3 regions of the Streptomyces sp. CG4 genome follow, and region 1 is predicted to be linked to each of the others. Evidence: riboswitches for the same ligand, from Rfam matches in the RefSeq annotation. Region 1 holds a riboswitch; each other region holds the start of a gene.

Region 1 (5,769 bases):
TTTTTTACAGAAGCCGAGCCCACCGGGGCCGTGCGCCGAGAAGGGGTGTCCCATGTCCCGAGCTTTCGCCCGTCATGTCCTGCCCGAGTTCACCGAGCGCACCAGCGGCGGCGTGCGCACCCTCGACCCCTACGGCAAGCTCTTCGAGGACCGGATCGTCTTCCTCGGCACCGCGCTCGACGACGCGGCCGCGAACGACGTGATGGCCCAGCTCATGTACCTCGAACACGCGGCCCCGGAGCGGGACATCACGCTGTACGTCAACTCCCCGGGCGGCACGTTCAGCGCCCTGACGGCCGTCTACGACACGCTGCGCTACGTCAGCTGCGACGTGGCGACCTACTGCCTGGGCCAGGCCGCGTCCCACGCCGCGCTGCTGCTCGCGGCCGGCACCCCGGGCAAGCGGTTCGCCCTGCCCGGCGCACGCATGGTGATCGAGCAGCCCCGGCTCGCCGAGCCGGTGCAGGGCCAGCCCAGCGACCTGCTCATCCAGGCCGAGGAGCTGACCCGGGTGCGCGCGCTGATGGAGGAGATGCTCGTACGGCACACCGGGCGCACGGCGGAGCAGGTACACCGGGATCTGGAGCGGGACGTGATCCTGGACGCCCCCGCGGCGGTGGCCTACGGCCTGGTGGACGGCATCGTGCCCAGCCGGCGGAGCATGCCCGGCGCACCGGACGCGAAGTGAGCCGCCGATGCTGCCGGACCTGCCGCCGCTGCCCGCACTGACGCGTGCCGAGGGCGATCTGATCGACCGTTATCTGGAGGCGGCCGACCTGCTGGGCCGCGTCAATCCCGCGCACGGCGGGGACACCTACCACGGGCTGCGCGCGGCCCAGGCCCTGGTACGCAAGGCCGCAGAGCTGCGCGACGCCCTCGCGTTGATGCACCAGCGGGGCGAGACGGAGCTGCACCGGGACACGCTGGCACGGGCCTTGCGGGTCCTGGACGGTGAGCGTCGTACCGCGCGCGTCGCGCTCCCGCCCGACGGCGGCCACTGATCCGGACGCCCGACCGGCCGGACATGATCCGAATGTCGACACGGCTCGCGAGGAGCGGCCTCGAAACAACCCGAACGGGGCACCGCCGACCGGTGGATATCCAGGCCGCTTTTCAGGCTTTCAGACTTGCACACTGCGCGGGTCCCGGGCCCGGGACGAGTTGCTCCGCCCCAGGTCCGGGGCTACGACCGGGATCTGACGATGCCTTGAACAGCACGTTGTCCACCCGAACGAGTGAGTGGTGAGTAACGCCACAAATCCCCGATTCCGTTGGGATTTTCAGACAGCTGTAGGTGAAGATCCCTGTCTGACGACAAGCCCCCGCCACCGCGGCGGGGCGGTCCGGGCGGACGCCGAATCCTGCCGCCGCCCGGATGACCGGTCGACAGGAGTGGATCGGCAGGAGTGGAGGACCCGAGCAAGACGGGTCACCGGAACGGAAGTTCGTCTGTTCGTCGCGGACGGCCGGAGGTTCCGAGCAGCCCTTGGGGTGAAGCCGCGGCAACGCGGCCGGGCAACTTCGCCAGCCCGAATCCGACAGGTCATCCTTCACAGGCGGCTGACGAAGGGTTGCGCATGACTGCGCTCAATCGTGTCCCGTCGCTCATGGCCCGGGCCGGAACGGCCTCGGCACTCACCCTCGCCGCCGTCGGCGGCTCGATCACGGTCCCCGGTCTGGCTCCTGACGCCTCGGCCGCGACCCTCGCGTCGAAAGCACTCCAGGTCGCGGCCTCCAAGCAGGGGGCGCCGTACCAATGGGGGGCAACCGGGCCGCACAGGTTCGACTGCTCGGGCCTGACGCTCTACTCGTTCAAGAAGGCGGGCAAGAGCCTGCCGCGCACCGCCGCCGCACAGTACAACACGTCGCACCACATCTCAGCCGGCAGCCGGAGGGCCGGTGACCTGGTGTTCTTCCACTCGGGTTCCTACGTCTACCACGTCGGCATCTACGCCGGTCACGGGAAGATCTGGCATGCACCGAAGACCGGTGACGTGGTGCGGCTCCAGAAGATCTGGACCTCCAGCGTCTGGTACGGACGGATCAACTGACCCGACGTCAGGCCAGGAGCGGCTCCAGCAGCAGAGCCGCTCCCAGCACCGTCAGCGCCACCCCGGTGCCCGCCTGGAGCCCACGGGCGGCCCGGGGTCGGCGCAACCACCTGCCCAGCCGGTCCACCAGCAGCACGACCGCCTGGAACCACACCAGTGCCAGCGTGCAGACGATCAGCGCGAGCAGCAGTGTCCGGGGCAGCGCATGGCTTCCGGCGGGCACGAACTGCGGCAGCAGGCTGAGGAAGGTCAGCGACGCCTTCGGATTGAGGACGTTGGTGACAAAGCCCTGGCGCAGCGGGTGTGCCGCCCGGGCCGCCGTCTCCTCGGGTGCCTCGGCGGACCCGCGCAGCGACCACAGGGTGCGCACCCCCAGCTGCAGCACATAGGCGCCGCCCAGCAGCTGCATTGCCCGGAACAGCGCGGGGACGGCCACCAGTACGGCCGCGACGCCTGCCACCGCCAGGGTGGCGTGCACCAGGAGCCCGCCCGCGATGCCGAGCCCGCAGACCGCGCCGGCCCGGCGCGAGACCAGCGCGTTGCGTACGACCACGGTGAAGTCGGCGCCCGGCATGGCGACGAGTCCGGCGGCGATCCCGGTGAAGGCGATGAGCTGTGCGTCCATGCCGCCAGCGTGCCCCGGCGGAACCTTCAGCAGGTATTTCGGATTCTCTGAGTGAGCCTAAAGGAATGCTTTAGGCTGATGGGGTGTACGACCCCACTCGGCTGGCCGCGCTGGTCGCCGTGGCGGAGGCCGGCTCGATCACCCGGGCCGCCGACCGGCTCGGCTACACCCCGCCCGCCCTCTCCCAGCAGCTGGCCAAGCTGGAGCGGGAGGCGGGCACCGCGCTGCTGGTCCGCCATCACCGGGGAGCCCGGCTGACCGAGGCGGGCGAGGTGCTGGTGGCTCGGGCCCGGAGGGTGCTCGACGAACTGGAGCGGGCCCGGCACGAACTGGCGCGGCTCACCGGACTCACCGGCGGCACACTGCGGCTCGGCACCTTCCCGACCGCCGGGGTGCATCTGCTGCCGCCTGCGCTGAGCGCGTTCCGCCGGGCGCATCCGGAGGTCACCCTGTCGGTCGCGGACTACGACCCGCCGGCCGGGGTCACGGCGGTGGCGGCCGGCGAGGTGGACCTGGCGCTGACCCACACCTATCACCCGGCCGAGCCCGTGCCGGTGCCGTCGTCGGTGCGTCTGGAGCCGGTCCTGGTGGAGGAGCTGGTGCTGGTGACCGCACCGGGACACGCCCTGAGCAGTGCCTCGTCCCGGCTGCCGCTGGCGGAGCTGGCCGGGCAGCCGTTGATCAGCATGGCGCCGCACCATCCGGCCCGGCGCGAGGTCGAGGCCCTGCTCGCCGAGGCGGGCGCCACCCCGGCACTGCTGGTCCCGACGCCCGGGTACGCCGTGGTGTGCGCGCTCGTCAGCGCCGGCCTCGGCGTGGCCGTCGTACCGGAGATGGTGGCCCGCACGGCCGTCACACCGGTGGGGGTGCGCCCCCTGGAGCCGGGCCGTCTGCGCCGGACCATCTCGGTGGCCCACCGCGCGGACGAGACGACTCCGGCCGCGGACGCCTTCCGGGCGCTGCTGCGCGGAGCCTTCCGCCGAGCCGGGCGATGACGACCGGGGTCTACGGCACCGGCTCCACCGGAGACGTCCACGGGAGTTCGATGGAGATGGTCTTGCCGCCCTCGCGGGTGGGGCGGACGAGGAGTTTGCCGCCGCATTCGGCGGTGAGCCAGCGGATGATGACCATGCCGCGGCCGTTGTCCTGCTGGACGGCGGCAGGCAGTCTCTTCGGAAATCGCGGGTGACTGTCCGTGACGCCGATGCGCAGATGTTCGTCACGGTCCAGCGCGATGTCGACCGTGAAGGTGGGTGACTGCCCGAAGGTGTGCTGTACGGCGTTCGTGGCGAGTTCGGAGACGATGAGGCGGACGGTGTCGGCCACGTCGGTGTCCGACGGCAGGCCCCACTCCGCGAGCGTGCCCACGACGTACGAGCGGGCGGCGGAGACCGAGGCGGGATCGCTCGGCAGAGTGACGGATGCTTCCAGATGGTCTGCCATGGCGACGTCGTCCCTTTCCCACGGGACCGCAGTCCGACACGGAGCGGAAGGGTTCGAGTACGGTCCCGGACTGGTGCTTGCTCGTCAGCCTGCCATCACCGGGCCGGTCACGGGGAGCGATCCACCAAGATATGCATATATCTGTCGCCCGAAGCGGTGAACTCTACGACGCGAGACCGTATTTGGGCGGCCCGGAAGGAGTAAGGAGGAGCCCATGCAGAACGGGCCGGCGGTGCGGCGCCGCAAACTGGGCGCCGAATTGCGCACGCTGCGTACCGGTGCGGGGCTCACGAGCGGTGAGGCGGCCCGGCTGGTCGGCTGGCACCAGTCGAAGGTGAGCCGGATCGAAACCGGTGCCAGCGGCGCGAAACCGGCCGATGTGCGGTTACTCCTGGACGCCTACGGGGTCCACGCCGGGCAGCTGCGCGAGCTGCTGCTGATGCTGGCGGGCTCCGAGGAGGCGGCGGGCGACCGGCACCACTGGTGGCACGCCTACCGCGGGGTGCTGCCGCCCACCTACCGGGATTTCATCAACCTGGAGTCGCAGGCGAGCGCGATGCGCACCCTGGAGACCACGGTCGTACCCGGCCTGCTGCAGACGCCCGAGTACGCCCGCGCGGTGACCCGGGCGGCCGTGAAGGACCTGGACGACGAACATCTGGACACGCTGGTCGAGGTGCGGCTGGCCCGGCAGGACGTGCTGCGCTGCGAACGGCCGCTCAGGCTGAGCGCGGTGCTGGACGAGGCGGTGCTGCGGCGCGAGATCGGCGGCCCCGAGGTGATGGCCCGCCAGCTGGAGCGGCTGCTGGACGCGGCCCGGCTGCCCCAAGTCCGGCTCCAGGTCCTGCCGTTCGGGGCAGGCGCGCATGTCGGCCTCACCGGACCTTTCGTTATCTTCTCATTTTCGAGCACTTCTGATCTGGACGTAGTTGTTCTCGACCAGTTGACGAGTAGCCTCTACCTGGAGCGGAAAGAAGACCTCATGGCCTACACGGAGGCCTTCGACACCCTTCGGATGCACGCCCTTTCACCCGAGGAATCGTTGGATTACATCGCCGGAATAGGTGACGGCGCGTAAGGAGGCACCATGCCAGCACTGCCTCGTAACGTCCCTGCCAGTACCGATCTGCACGACGTGCAGTGGCTGCGCAGCAGCTACAGCACGGGAGCCAACAACTGCGTGGAGACGGCCCGGCCGCGCTCCGGCCCCTGGGCCGGGCTGCTCGCCGTGCGCGACTCCAAGAGCCCCGCCGGACCCGCGGTGTTCTTCTCCGACCGGAGCTGGGCGGGGTTCCTCACCGCGCTCTGATCAGAACCGATCACAGGTAATCACTCCTAGGTGAAGCACGGCCGTGTCACGCCGACTCATGGTCGCGTTTCGCCGATGACCCGTACAGCGCGTTCGATCTCCGCCCCGGACAGGTCCGCCCGGGCGGTCAGCCGCAGCCGGGAGATGCCGTCGGGCACGGAAGGAGGACGGAAGCAGCCCACGGCCAGCCCCGCGGTACGGCAGTCGGCCGCCCAGCGCACCGCCTGCTCCGGGGACGGAGCCCGTACGGAGACCACCGCGGCATCCGGACGCACCGCTTCCAGACCCGCGGCGGTCAGTCGTGCGTGCAGTTCCGCGGCCACCGCACGGGCGCGCGCCGC
Region 2 (5,769 bases), 5.6 Mb from region 1:
CCTGGAGGTGACCCCCGAGGAGGTCCAGGAGGTCGCCAAGGCCCGCCTGCGTCCCGACAACCGCGCGGTCCTCGTCTACGAGCCGCTGTCCGCCGATTCCGCCGAGCACACCGAGGAAGCGGGGCGCGGCGAGGACCCGGAGCAGGAAGCGACCGTAGAGGCCGCCAACGAGAACGAGGAGACGGCCAAGTGACCGAGCTCGCCACCATGGACTTCCACCCCCAGCCGCAGCCCGGCGAGGCCAAGCCGTGGGCGTTCCCGGCCCCGGAGCGCGCCGCGCTCGACAACGGCCTGACGGTGCTGCGCTGCCACCGCCCCGGCCAGCAGGTCGTCGCCGTCGAGGTGCTGCTGGACGCGCCCCTGGACGCCGAGCCGGCCGGCCTGGACGGCGTCGGCACGATCATGGCGCGGGCCTTCTCCGAGGGCACCGACAAGCACTCCGCCGAGGAGTTCGCCGCCGAGCTGGAGCGCGCGGGCGCCACGCTGGACGCGCACGCCGACCACCCGGGCGTCCGGCTCAGCCTGGAGGTCCCGGCCTCCCGCCTGGCCAAGGGCCTCGGCCTGCTCGCCGATGCCCTGCGCGCGCCCGCGTTCGCCGAGAGCGAGGTCGAGCGGCTGGTCCGCAACCGCCTGGACGAGATCCCGCACGAGCTGGCCAACCCCTCCCGCCGCGCCGCCAAGGAGCTCTCCAAGGAGCTGTTCCCGGCGGCCTCGCGCATGTCGCGCCCGCGCCAGGGCACCGAGGAGACGGTCGAGAAGATCGACGCCACCGCCGTACGCGCCTTCTACGACCGGTATGTGCGCCCCGCCACGGCCACCGCGGTCGTGGTCGGCGACCTCACCGGTATCGACCTGGACGCCCTGCTCGGCGACACCCTGGGCGCCTGGAGCGGCACCCCGGGCGAGCCGCGGCCCGTGCCGCCGGTGACCGCCGACGACACCGGGCGCGTGGTCATCGTGGACCGCCCCGGCGCCGTCCAGACGCAGCTGCTCATCGGCCGCGTCGGCCGCGACCGGCACGACCGGGTGTGGCCCGCCCAGGTGCTGGGCACCTACTGCCTCGGCGGCACCCTCACCTCCCGTCTGGACCGCGTCCTGCGCGAGGAGAAGGGCTACACCTACGGTGTGCGCGCGTTCGGGCAGGTCCTGCGCTCTGCCCCGGACGGCTCGGGCGCCTCGATGCTGGCCATCAGCGGCTCCGTGGACACCCCCAACACCGGCCCCGCGCTGGACGACCTGTGGAAGGTGCTGCGCACCCTCGCCGCGGACGGTCTGACCGACGCGGAGCGGGACGTGGCCGTGCAGAACCTCGTCGGGGTGGCGCCGCTGAAGTACGAGACCGCGGCGGCCGTCGCGAGCACGCTGGCCGACCAGGTCGAACAGCACCTGCCCGACGACTTCCAGGCGACGCTGTATCAGCAACTGGCGGCGACGGGCACGGTGGAGGCCACGGCGGCCGTCGTGAACGCCTTCCCGGTGGACCGGCTGGTCACCGTCCTCGTCGGTGACGCCTCCGAGATCAAGGCGCCGGTGGAGGCGCTCGGCATCGGTGAAGTGACCGTCGTGCCGGCCGAGTAGCGGCACGCACGCGTGGGGCCCTGACGACCTACGGGTCGTCAGGGCCCCTGTTGTTCCACTCCCTTCTCCAGATGCCCGATTTGCGGCGGAGGTTGCCTGTCTGCCCTGTGGGATGCGCTACAAAAACCTGGTTCGGTTTGGGTTTGGAAGGCGCGTTTCCGTAGCGTCGACCGGGCTGTTCGTCAGGCAGTGCGCCGCACCCGCGGCACCGGACAGCCATCGCCGAGTCCCCGTACGGCGCGAGCCAGGGGAGCCGGGGACCCACCGTCCCTGGGGTGAATCGGGCGCCCGCGCGGCAGCGAGGGGCCCGTAGGAGACCTTCCTGCTCCGAACCCGTCAGCTAACCCGGTAGGCGAGAGGGAAGGAAAGGACCAGCCACTTCATGGCGTTCATGTGCGCCACCGGGAAGCATCGCAAGCCCGGCCGGGTCAAGCGCACCACCGCTCAGGCGGCCGGTATCGCGGCCCTCACCACCACCGGTGTCATCGGCTCCCTCGCGGCCGCCCCGGCGTTCGCCGCCGAGAACTCCGCCGAGCAGACCGGCCTCACCCCGGTGATCACCGTCGGCGACGACATCGCCGCGCAGATCGACGCGCAGGCCGCCGCCCAGAAGCGGGCCGCCGAGCGGAAGGCGGCCGAGGCGGCCGCGGCCGAGGCGGCGGCGGAGAAGGCCCAGCAGGAGCGCGCGGCCAAGGCTCGCGCCGCCCGCGAGGCCGAGCGCGAGCGGCTGAACGCCTTCGTCGCCCCGATAGCCGACTCGTACGTCTCCACGGGCTACAAGGTCAGCAGCTCCCTGTGGTCCTCCGGCTCGCACACCGGTATCGACTTCCACGCGGCGACCGGCACGCCGGTCCACGCGGTCGGCTCCGGCACGGTGGTCTCCACCGGCTGGGGCGGGGCGTACGGCAACCAGATCGTGATCCGGATGGCCGACGGCATGTACACCCAGTACGGCCATCTGTCGTCCATCGGCGTCTCGGCCGGCCAGCAGGTGACCCCGGGTCAGCAGATCGCCCTGTCCGGCGCGACCGGCAACGTCACCGGCCCGCACCTCCACTTCGAGGCCCGTACGACCCCCGACTACGGCTCGGACGTCGACCCCGTCGCCTACCTCCGCGAGCACGGCGTGAACGTCTGACCCCTCCGCCGGCCCCTCCGCGTGTGCGGCCCCCAGGGCCCGGCGCGCCCGGTTTCCGCGGCCCCGGCTCACCGAGCCGGGGCTTTCGCCGTTTTGCGCGGTGTGGGCCGTGCCCGCTGACCAAAAAATATCCATGGAATCCGACCCGCCGTCGGAAATTCCGACGCATTGGAATAGAGTCACGGAACACGCGTCCATCGTCGACGTTTCACGGGGATTAAGGCGGAGGTCGGTCATGCGTATTCCGGCGCACTCGGTGTGCACGGCGATCCGGGACGACATCGTCGCCGGTGTCCACGTGCGCGGCGGCCGCCTCACCGAGGAAGTCCTGGCCCGCCGCTACGGCGTCTCGCGCGTTCCCGTCCGCGAGGCCCTGCGCACCCTGGAGGCCGAGGGCTTCGTGGTGACCCGCCGGCACGCGGGCGCGTGCGTGGCCGAGCCGACCGAGCAGGAGGCCGCCGACCTGCTGGAGATGCGCATGCTCCTGGAGCCGCTCGGGGCCGCCCGGGCCGCACAGCGGCGCACGGAGGCCCATCTGAAGGTGCTGCGCGGCCTGGTCAGGCTGGGCCAGGAGCGGGCCAGGCGGGGGCACAGCGAGGATCTGCGCTCACTCGGCGGCTGGTTTCACGAGACGCTCGCCCAGGCCTCCTGCAGCCCTTCGCTGACCGCGATGCTCACCCAGCTGCGCCACAAGATCGCCTGGATGTACACCGTGGAGGCGTCGCCGAGCCCGGCGGAGTCCTGGGCGGAGCACGGCGCCATCGTCGACGCGGTGGCGCGCGGCGACGGCGAGCGTGCGCGGGCGGTCATGGCGCTGCACGCCGAGCGTGCGACCGGCGCGCACAGGCTGCGATTTCCCGGGGGTACAGAACGTGTGAGGACTTCGCAACACGCCGTAAACATGTCGGGCCTCCGGCATTAACACGCGCGCCGTATACAAAGAGGCGGGGTTATTCGGCGCGGTGTATTTCCGTTGCCCTAATTCCGGTGTGCACGCAATGAGCCCGGAAACACCGGAGCCGCGCCGCCCGAAAAGGGCACCGCGGCTCCGGCATTCAGGTGCGCTTACTCAGACCGTCTCGGGCAGTTCCTCGAGGCCTTCGGCCACCAGCTTCGCCAGACGGTCCAGGGCGATGTCCGCGCCCTCGGCTTCGGAGGCGAGGACGATCTCCTCGCCACCCTGGGCACCCAGGCCCAGGACGGCCAGCATGGAGGCCGCGTTGACGGGGTTGCCGTCAGCCTTGGCGATCGTCACCGGGACGCCTGCGGCCGTGGCGGCTCGGACGAAGATGGAGGCGGGGCGGGCGTGGAGGCCCTCGGCCCAGCCGACGTTGACGCGGCGCTCAGCCATGTGTTGCTGCCCTTCAGTCTTCAGGGTTGTCTAGACCAGTTTCCCATATCGTGAAGCATGCCCGGATCGGACCTTCGTCCTGTCCCGGTGCGGCGTCGGACCGCGGCCTCGATCCGACTTCCGTCCTCCACAGACTGCCCCGCGCCGTTGTCGGACGCGAGCCGTACTCTGGGGCCCATGCAGACCCCGGCGGACCGGCAGGACCGGCGCGAGTACCCCGCCCACTGGGAGGCGGACGTGGTGCTGCGCGACGGAGGCACCGCGCGCATCCGGCCCATCACCGTTGATGACGCCGACCGCCTGGTCAGCTTCTACGAGCAGGTCTCGGACGAGTCGAAGTACTACCGCTTCTTCGCGCCGTACCCACGCCTGTCCGCCAAGGACGTCCACCGCTTCACGCACCACGACTTTGTGGACCGGGTGGGACTCGCGGCCACCATCGGCGGCGAGTTCATCGCCACCGTACGCTACGACCGCATCGGCGCCGACGGCCTGCCCGCCTCCGCGCCCGCCGACGAGGCCGAGGTCGCCTTCCTGGTGCAGGACGCGCACCAGGGCCGCGGGGTCGCCTCCGCCCTGCTGGAACACATCGCGGCCGTCGCCCGCGAGCGCGGCATCCGTCGCTTCGCCGCCGAGGTGCTGCCCGCCAACTCCAAGATGATCAAGGTGTTCACGGACGCCGGCTACACCCAGCAGCGCAGCTTCGAGGACGGCGTCGTCCGCCTGGAGTTCGACCTCGAACCCACCGACCGCTCCCTCGCCGTCCAGCGCGCACGGGAACAGCGCGCCGAGGCCCGCTCGGTGCGACGGCTGCTCGCGCCCGGCTCGGTGGCGGTCATCGGCGTCGGCCGCGCCCCCGGCGGGGTCGGCCGCAGCGTCCTCGGCAACATCCGGGACGCCGGTTACGGCGGCCGGCTGCACGCCGTGAACAAGGCATTCCCCGGGGACCTCAAGGAGGTCGACGGGGTGCGGGCGTACCGGTCCGTGCGGGACGTCGAGGACCCCGTCGACCTCGCCGTCGTCGCCGTACCGGCCGAGTACGTGCCCGGTGCGGTCGCCGAGTGCGGTGAACACGGGGTGCAGGGGCTCGTCGTGCTCTCCTCCGGATACGCCGAGAGCGGGCCCGAGGGGCGCGAGCGGCAGCGGGCGCTCGTGCAGCAGGCGCGCGCCTACGGCATGCGGATCATCGGCCCGAACGCCTTCGGGGTCATCAACACCTCGGCGGACGTCCGGCTCAACGCCTCCCTGGCCCCGGAGATGCCGCGCCCCGGCCGCATCGGGATGTTCGCCCAGTCCGGCGCCATCGGCATCGCCCTGCTGTCCCGGCTGCACCGGCGCGGGGGAGGGGTCACGGGGGTCACGGGCGTGTCCACCTTCGTGTCCGCCGGCAACCGCGCGGACGTCTCCGGCAACGACGTCCTCCAGTACTGGTACGACGACCCCGAGACCGACGTCGTCCTCATGTACCTGGAGTCCATCGGCAACCCCCGCAAGTTCGCCCGCCTCGCCCGGCGGACGGCGGCGGCGAAGCCGCTGGTCGTGGTGCAGGGCGTCGGTTCCGTGCCCCAGGGACACGCGGTACGGGCGACCCGGCTGCCGCACGCCATCGTCTCCGCGCTGCTGCGGCAGGCCGGGGTGATCCGGGTCGACACGATCACCGAGCTGGTCGACGCGGGGTTGCTGCTCGCGCGGCAGCCGCTGC
Region 3 (5,769 bases), 4.3 Mb from region 1:
TTGGCCGTGTGCAGGGTCATCAGGGTGATGACGCCGGAGCCGTCCTCCTCCTCGTCGGGGATCTGGTCGGAGTCGGCGACCAGCGCCACCTGCTCCAGGAAGTCGGCGAGCGTGCCCGCCTCGCCTTCGCCGCGCTCCTGCTCGAACTCCAGGGCCACGGCGGCGAGTTCCTGGAGGTTCTCGATGCGGGTCTCGTCCTGCGGGTCGGTGGAGGCCTGCAACTCGGCCAGATAGCCGGTGCGTTCGAGTATGGCCTCGAGGACGGTCGTCGGTCCGGCGCCGGACTCGACGATCGTACGGAGGTCCTCCATCAGCGTGTTGAACCGCTTGACCGCGTTGGTGGAGCGCGCCGCCATGCCGTACGCCTCGTCCACGCGCTTGAGCGCCTGCGGGAAGCTGATCTTCTCGCGCTGGGAGAGGGCGTCGATCATCGCCTCGGCGCGCTCGCCGATGCCCCGCTTGGGCACGTTGAGGATGCGGCGCAGCGGCACCGAGTCCTCGGGGTTGGCGAGGACGCGCAGGTAGGCGAGGACGTCGCGGACCTCCTTGCGCTCGTAGAAGCGGACACCGCCGACGACCTTGTAGGGCAGGCCGACGCGGATGAAGATCTCTTCGAAGACACGGGACTGGGCGTTGGTGCGGTAGAAGACCGCGACATCGCCGGCCTTGGCCTCGCCCGCGTCGACCAGGCGGTCTATCTCGTCGGCGACGAACTGGGCCTCGTCGTGCTCGGTGTCGGCGACGTATCCGGTGATCCGCGCGCCCTGGCCGGCGTTGGTCCACAGGTTCTTCGGGCGGCGGGACTCGTTGCGCTCGATGACCGCGTTGGCGGCGGACAGGATGGTCTGCGTGGAGCGGTAGTTCTGCTCCAGCAGGATCGTCGTCGCGTCCGGGTAGTCCTCCTCGAACTGGAGGATGTTGCGGATCGTCGCGCCTCGGAAGGCGTAGATCGACTGGTCCGCGTCGCCCACGACGCACAGTTCGGCGGGCGGGATGTCGTACTCGCCAGGCGGTACGTCCACGTCCTCGGCGGCCCGCTCGCCGGTGCCGACCAGCTCGCGGACCAGGGCGTACTGGGCGTGGTTGGTGTCCTGGTACTCGTCGACCAGGACGTGCCGGAAGCGGCGGCGGTAGTGCTCGGCGACGTCCGGGAAGGCGCGCAGCAGGTTCACCGTCGTCATGATCAGGTCGTCGAAGTCGAGTGCGTTGGCCTCGCGCAGCCGCGACTGGTAGAGCGCGTAGGCCTGGGCGAGGGTCTTCTCGAAGCCGTCGGCGGCCTGGGCGGCGAAGTCCTCCTCGTCGATCAGCTCGTTCTTCAGGTTGCTGATCTTCGCGCTGAACGACTTCGGCGGGAAGCGCTTGGGGTCGAGGTCCAGATCGCGGCAGACCAGGGCCATCAGCCGCTTGCTGTCGGCGGCGTCGTAGATCGAGAACGACGAGGTGAAGCCGAGCTTCTTGCTCTCCCGGCGCAGGATGCGCACGCACGCGCTGTGGAAGGTCATCACCCACATCGCGTTCGCGCGCGGGCCGACGAGGTGCTCGACGCGCTCCTTCATCTCGCCCGCGGCCTTGTTGGTGAAGGTGATCGCGAGGATCTGGCCCGGGTGCACATTCCGCTCGGCGAGCAGGTGGGCGATGCGGTGGGTGAGCACACGGGTCTTGCCGGAGCCGGCGCCGGCGACGATGAGCAGCGGGGAACCGGCGTGCACGACCGCGGCGCGCTGGTTGTCGTTCAGCCCCGCCAGGAGGGCCGCCGGGTCGATCGCGGGGCGGGGGGCGCCGTCGCGGTAGTAGGCGTCCCGGTCCGGCGGCACGTCGAACTTCCCGCCGAACAGATCGTCCGGAAGCGACTCCGGAGCGTGATCGTCCTCGGGCGGCGGCGGGGTCTCCTCCTCGCGCCCGCGAGGGGTCTGGAGGTCCGCCAGGAAGCTGTCGTCAAAGAGGCTGCTCATCGCTCTCCGAGTCTAGGGCGCCCCACCGACAACCGTTCGCCGTCCCCGGAACATGGCCGGTTCGAGCGAGAGCCGGTCTTCACCGCCGAGGGACCCATCACCCACTCACGCTGCGGAACCGTCCGATGACACAGCCGTGAAACCGCCCTCAGGTCACGAAAATGTATCGGACATATCGCGCACCAACCTTCACAGGAGTCACACGAGTTGGCTAGCGTGCGGTCGGGCCGTACGACCCCTACCGGCGAACCCCGCCGGGCCGCGCGGCCTCCGCCGAGTCCGGCGTGCCCGCGTGGCGCCCGGAGCCGGGGACCCACCGATCCCGGGGTGAATCGGCCGACTCCCGCCCGGGACGACGCCGTAGGGCAACCCTTCCGAACCGCCGCCCGAACCCGACAGCTAACCCGGTAGGCGGTCCATTGGAAGGAGTCGCCTCCCTTGGCGTCGCATCGCAAGCCGCGCCCCGGCGGGACCATCGGCGCGGGCTTCCGCACCCCCGCTCTCGCCACCGCCGCCCTCACCTCCATGGCCGTGCTCTCGCAGAGCGCCGAGGCCGCCCCGGGAACCGATCACGCCAAGCCGAGCCTGGAGGAGGTCGAGAAGAAGGTCGATGACCTCTACCGCCAGGCCGAGTCGGCGACCGAAAAGTACGACGCGGCCAAGGAACGCACCGGCAAACAGCGGGGACGCGTCGACTCGCTCCGCAACGACGTCGCCCGGCGCACCGAGCGCCTCAACAAGGCCCGCGAGGAGCTGGGCTCCTTCGCCGCGGCCCAGTACCGCTCCGGCGTGGCCGCTCCTCCCACGGCCACGTTCCTGCTCGCGAACAACCCGCAGGACTACTTCGACCAGAGCCAGTTGATGAACCGGCTGACCACGCGGGAGAAGAGCGCGGTCGACGCCTACATCGGCGAGCAGGCCTCGACCATGAAGATGCGGCGGGAGGCCGCGCAGAGCCTGCAGACCCTCACGGACTCGCAGCACGACCTGCAGACCGCCAAGACCACCGTCCAGAAGAAACTCGCCTCCGCGCGCGAGCTGCTGTCGCAGCTGACGGCCCAGGAGAAGGCGCGGCTGGCCGAGATCGAGCGGCAGAAGCAGGAGGAGGCGGCGCGCAAGGCGGCCGAGCTGGCGAAGCAGCAGGCCGATCAGCAGGCCGGCTCGTCGTCGTCCTCGTCCACGGGATCCGGCTCCAGTTCTGGTTCTGGGTCCGGTTCCGGTTCTGGGTCCGGTTCGACGGGTTCCGGCTCCGGCGGCTCCTCGACGTCCGGCTCGTACGACACGAAGGCGGAGAAGGCGATCGCCTTCGCCCGTTCGCAGATAGGCAAGCCGTATGTGTGGGGCGCCACCGGGCCGGGCTCCTACGACTGCTCGGGCCTGACCCAGGCCGCCTGGAGAGCCGCCGGCGTCTCGCTTCCGCGCACCACGTACGACCAGGTCAACGCGGGCACCACGGTCTCCCTGGCGAATGCGCGGCCGGGTGACCTGGTCTTCTTCTACGACGACATCAGCCACGTCGGCGTCTACATAGGCAACGGCATGATGATCCACGCCCCGAAGCCGGGCGCGTACGTCCGCGAGGAGTCGATCTACTACGGCGGCGAATCGATCATCCACAGCGTGGTCCGACCGGGCTGATCGCCGCCGGGCCGGGGTACGCCCCGGCCTTCCGCGCTCCACGCGCGCGTGCCGCGTCTTTTGAACGCCCACGCGCGCGTGCCGGCGTCTTTGCCGCCCACGCGTGGGCAGCGGGTTCTTGCGCCCCATGCGCGTGTGGGGGCGTCGTGCTCCCCACGCGCGCCTGGCCCCCTTTTGCCACCCACCGCGCCTTGCGGTCTTTTGCTCCCGTCGTGCCTGGCGGCGTTCTTGCGGCTCACGCGCGCGTACCGACGTTTTCGCTGTCCACGTTTTCGCTGTCCACGTTTTCGCTGTCCACGCACGCGTGCCCTTCCCGGGCAGGGATCGCGTGGCTTCCGGCATCGGGCGCATGCCCGGCATCTCGGGTCTGCGTGCGGGGGTGGGTGGACCGGCTTCCCGCGGCCGGGGCCGCCGTGAGCAGTGTTCCTGTGTTGTGTGACCACACAGGGGCTGGCCGTGCTGGCGGCCACGCTGGCCGCGGCCGAGCGCACGGTGTGGCTCGCGCACACGGCGCTGGTGCTGTGCCGGCTGGGCCTGGTGCTCTACGGCTTCGCGCTGGCGCACTTCGACGTGCGGCAGGTGCTGGAGGGGACGGGCGACCACTGGATACCGGGCGGGGCGCTCGCCATCTCGGCGCTGACCGGGGGGCGAGACTGCTCATCGCCGGGGACGATGCGGGCCTGTATCTGTGGGACGACGACGATCGCGGTGTGCTGCGCGCCGTGACGGTCCTGCTGCTCGTGCTGGATCTGGCCTGGTGTCCGGTACTGCCGGCCGCCGAGGCGGCGCGGCCCCGGCTCGGCCACGACGAGCGGCGGTGGTCGACGGTGTTCCCGATGGGAATGACGGCGGCGGCACTGTCGGTCGCGACCGCCGTCGGTGTCCCGTGGCTCAGCCGGCCGGGACAGGTGCTGTTGTGGGCGGCCGTGGTGGTGTGGCTCGTGCTCGCCGCCGATGCGGTGCGCGCGGCCCGCGCCGGCGGCGGGGTCGGATGACCGTCAGGTCCACAGCACGGCCGTCAGGTCCACAGCACGGCGATGAAGATGTTCGCCATGGTCAGCAGGCCGACCGCGCCGAACGCGCCCTTTTCGATCTTCTCCTCGTCGCGCTTCACGTAGACCAGCCCGAGGATCACGATCAGCAGCGCCAGCTTGGCGCCGATCTTGATGGCGTTGACGTGGTGGTGGTCGGCCTGGTTGAGCCCGACCAGGATCACGCCGGTGACCAGCATGGTCACCGCGCCGTGCAGCATCCCGGGCACGAACCGGGCCGTGCCCTGGCCCATCGCCTTCATCTGAGTGAGGAAACCGCCGAGCAGCGCGGCGATACCGATGATGTGCAGGCCGACGAAGAGATGGATGAGTACGTCCATGAGGCCGGAGCCTAACCATGGGCACAGGGGCCTTGTGTCACCGGGCCCGGCCGCAGCCTGACGATCTTGTGGTGGAGGCCTTTCATCGGGCTCGCTCCGGTCTTGCATTTATGCGCCCCATAGCACCCCGCACCTCCCGCCCGTCCCGCTTTCCGCGGTTCGGTCACCACGCTGCGTGAAGGCGACGACTCCAGAACGGGCTCGCGGTCACATGCGGTCACATCTCGTTCTGTCGGGGCCAGTTCCGTACACCCCGTTACCTGCTCGTCACAGACAGGCCTAGCGTCCTCCCCCAGGTGACCGGCTCCCCACCGCCGCCCGGCCAGGGGCGGCAGTCGGCCACCACCGCCGAGAAAGGTCCGGCGGTGGCCCGTTTCCCCTGTGCGGGCCGCCGCCGGACGTGACGTACGCACCACTCGGTCGGACCGGCCGGTCGGACCCCTCGGTCGTACGAGTCGCACGGAAGGACGTGACGGTCCAGGTGGCAGCGCACCGCAAGCCCCGGCAACGCTCGCTCGGTGGCCATACGGCCCGGACGGCCGCCACGCTCGCCCTGGCGGGCGCGGCCACCGCGACGGGGTTCGACGGGACGGGACACGCCGAGCCACAGCTGACGCCGACGCAGGTGAAGGCGAAGGTGAACCAGCTGTACCAGGAGGCCGAGGAAGCGACCGAGAAGTACGACGGCGCCAAGGAGGACGCGGACGCGGCGCAGCAACGGCTGAACGCGCTGCGCGACGAGACCGCCCGCAAACAGGGCAAGCTCAACTCGGCCCGGGGCACGCTCGGTTCGTTCGCGGCGGCGCA

The links. A riboswitch is a leader RNA that binds a small molecule or an ion and turns the genes downstream of it on or off. The one in region 1 is predicted to bind cyclic di-AMP.
Region 2: linked by a shared signal. The riboswitch ahead of AB5L52_RS11780 (M23 family metallopeptidase) and the one ahead of AB5L52_RS37415 (C40 family peptidase) in region 1 are both predicted to bind cyclic di-AMP.
Region 3: linked by a shared signal. The riboswitch ahead of AB5L52_RS17505 (NlpC/P60 family protein) and the one ahead of AB5L52_RS37415 (C40 family peptidase) in region 1 are both predicted to bind cyclic di-AMP.

Annotation. Positions count from the first base shown of each region.
Region 1 is NZ_CP163525.1:8,144,883-8,150,651, reverse strand. It holds gene AB5L52_RS37425 (ATP-dependent Clp protease proteolytic subunit) at 53-688, shown strand; gene AB5L52_RS37420 (hypothetical protein) at 696-1,001, shown strand; cyclic di-AMP (ydaO/yuaA leader) riboswitch at 1,343-1,574, shown strand; gene AB5L52_RS37415 (C40 family peptidase) at 1,578-2,051, shown strand; gene AB5L52_RS37410 (LysE family translocator) at 2,059-2,676, opposite strand; gene AB5L52_RS37405 (LysR family transcriptional regulator) at 2,760-3,671, shown strand; gene AB5L52_RS37400 (ATP-binding protein) at 3,682-4,119, opposite strand; gene AB5L52_RS37395 (helix-turn-helix transcriptional regulator) at 4,334-5,197, shown strand; gene AB5L52_RS37390 (DUF397 domain-containing protein) at 5,207-5,428, shown strand; gene AB5L52_RS37385 (8-amino-7-oxononanoate synthase) at 5,485-5,769, opposite strand, start outside.
Region 2 is NZ_CP163525.1:2,588,439-2,594,207, reverse strand. It holds gene AB5L52_RS11790 (pitrilysin family protein) at 1-193, shown strand, start outside; gene AB5L52_RS11785 (M16 family metallopeptidase) at 190-1,578, shown strand; cyclic di-AMP (ydaO/yuaA leader) riboswitch at 1,789-1,948, shown strand; gene AB5L52_RS11780 (M23 family metallopeptidase) at 1,961-2,716, shown strand; gene AB5L52_RS11775 (GntR family transcriptional regulator) at 2,952-3,638, shown strand; gene AB5L52_RS11770 (HPr family phosphocarrier protein) at 3,786-4,067, opposite strand; gene AB5L52_RS11765 (GNAT family N-acetyltransferase) at 4,245-5,769, shown strand, end outside.
Region 3 is NZ_CP163525.1:3,875,838-3,881,606, forward strand. It holds gene pcrA (DNA helicase PcrA) at 1-1,952, opposite strand, end outside; cyclic di-AMP (ydaO/yuaA leader) riboswitch at 2,214-2,383, shown strand; gene AB5L52_RS17505 (NlpC/P60 family protein) at 2,391-3,590, shown strand; partial or broken gene AB5L52_RS17510 (hypothetical protein) at 4,008-4,585, shown strand; gene AB5L52_RS17515 (hypothetical protein) at 4,609-4,962, opposite strand; gene AB5L52_RS17520 (NlpC/P60 family protein) at 5,444-5,769, shown strand, end outside.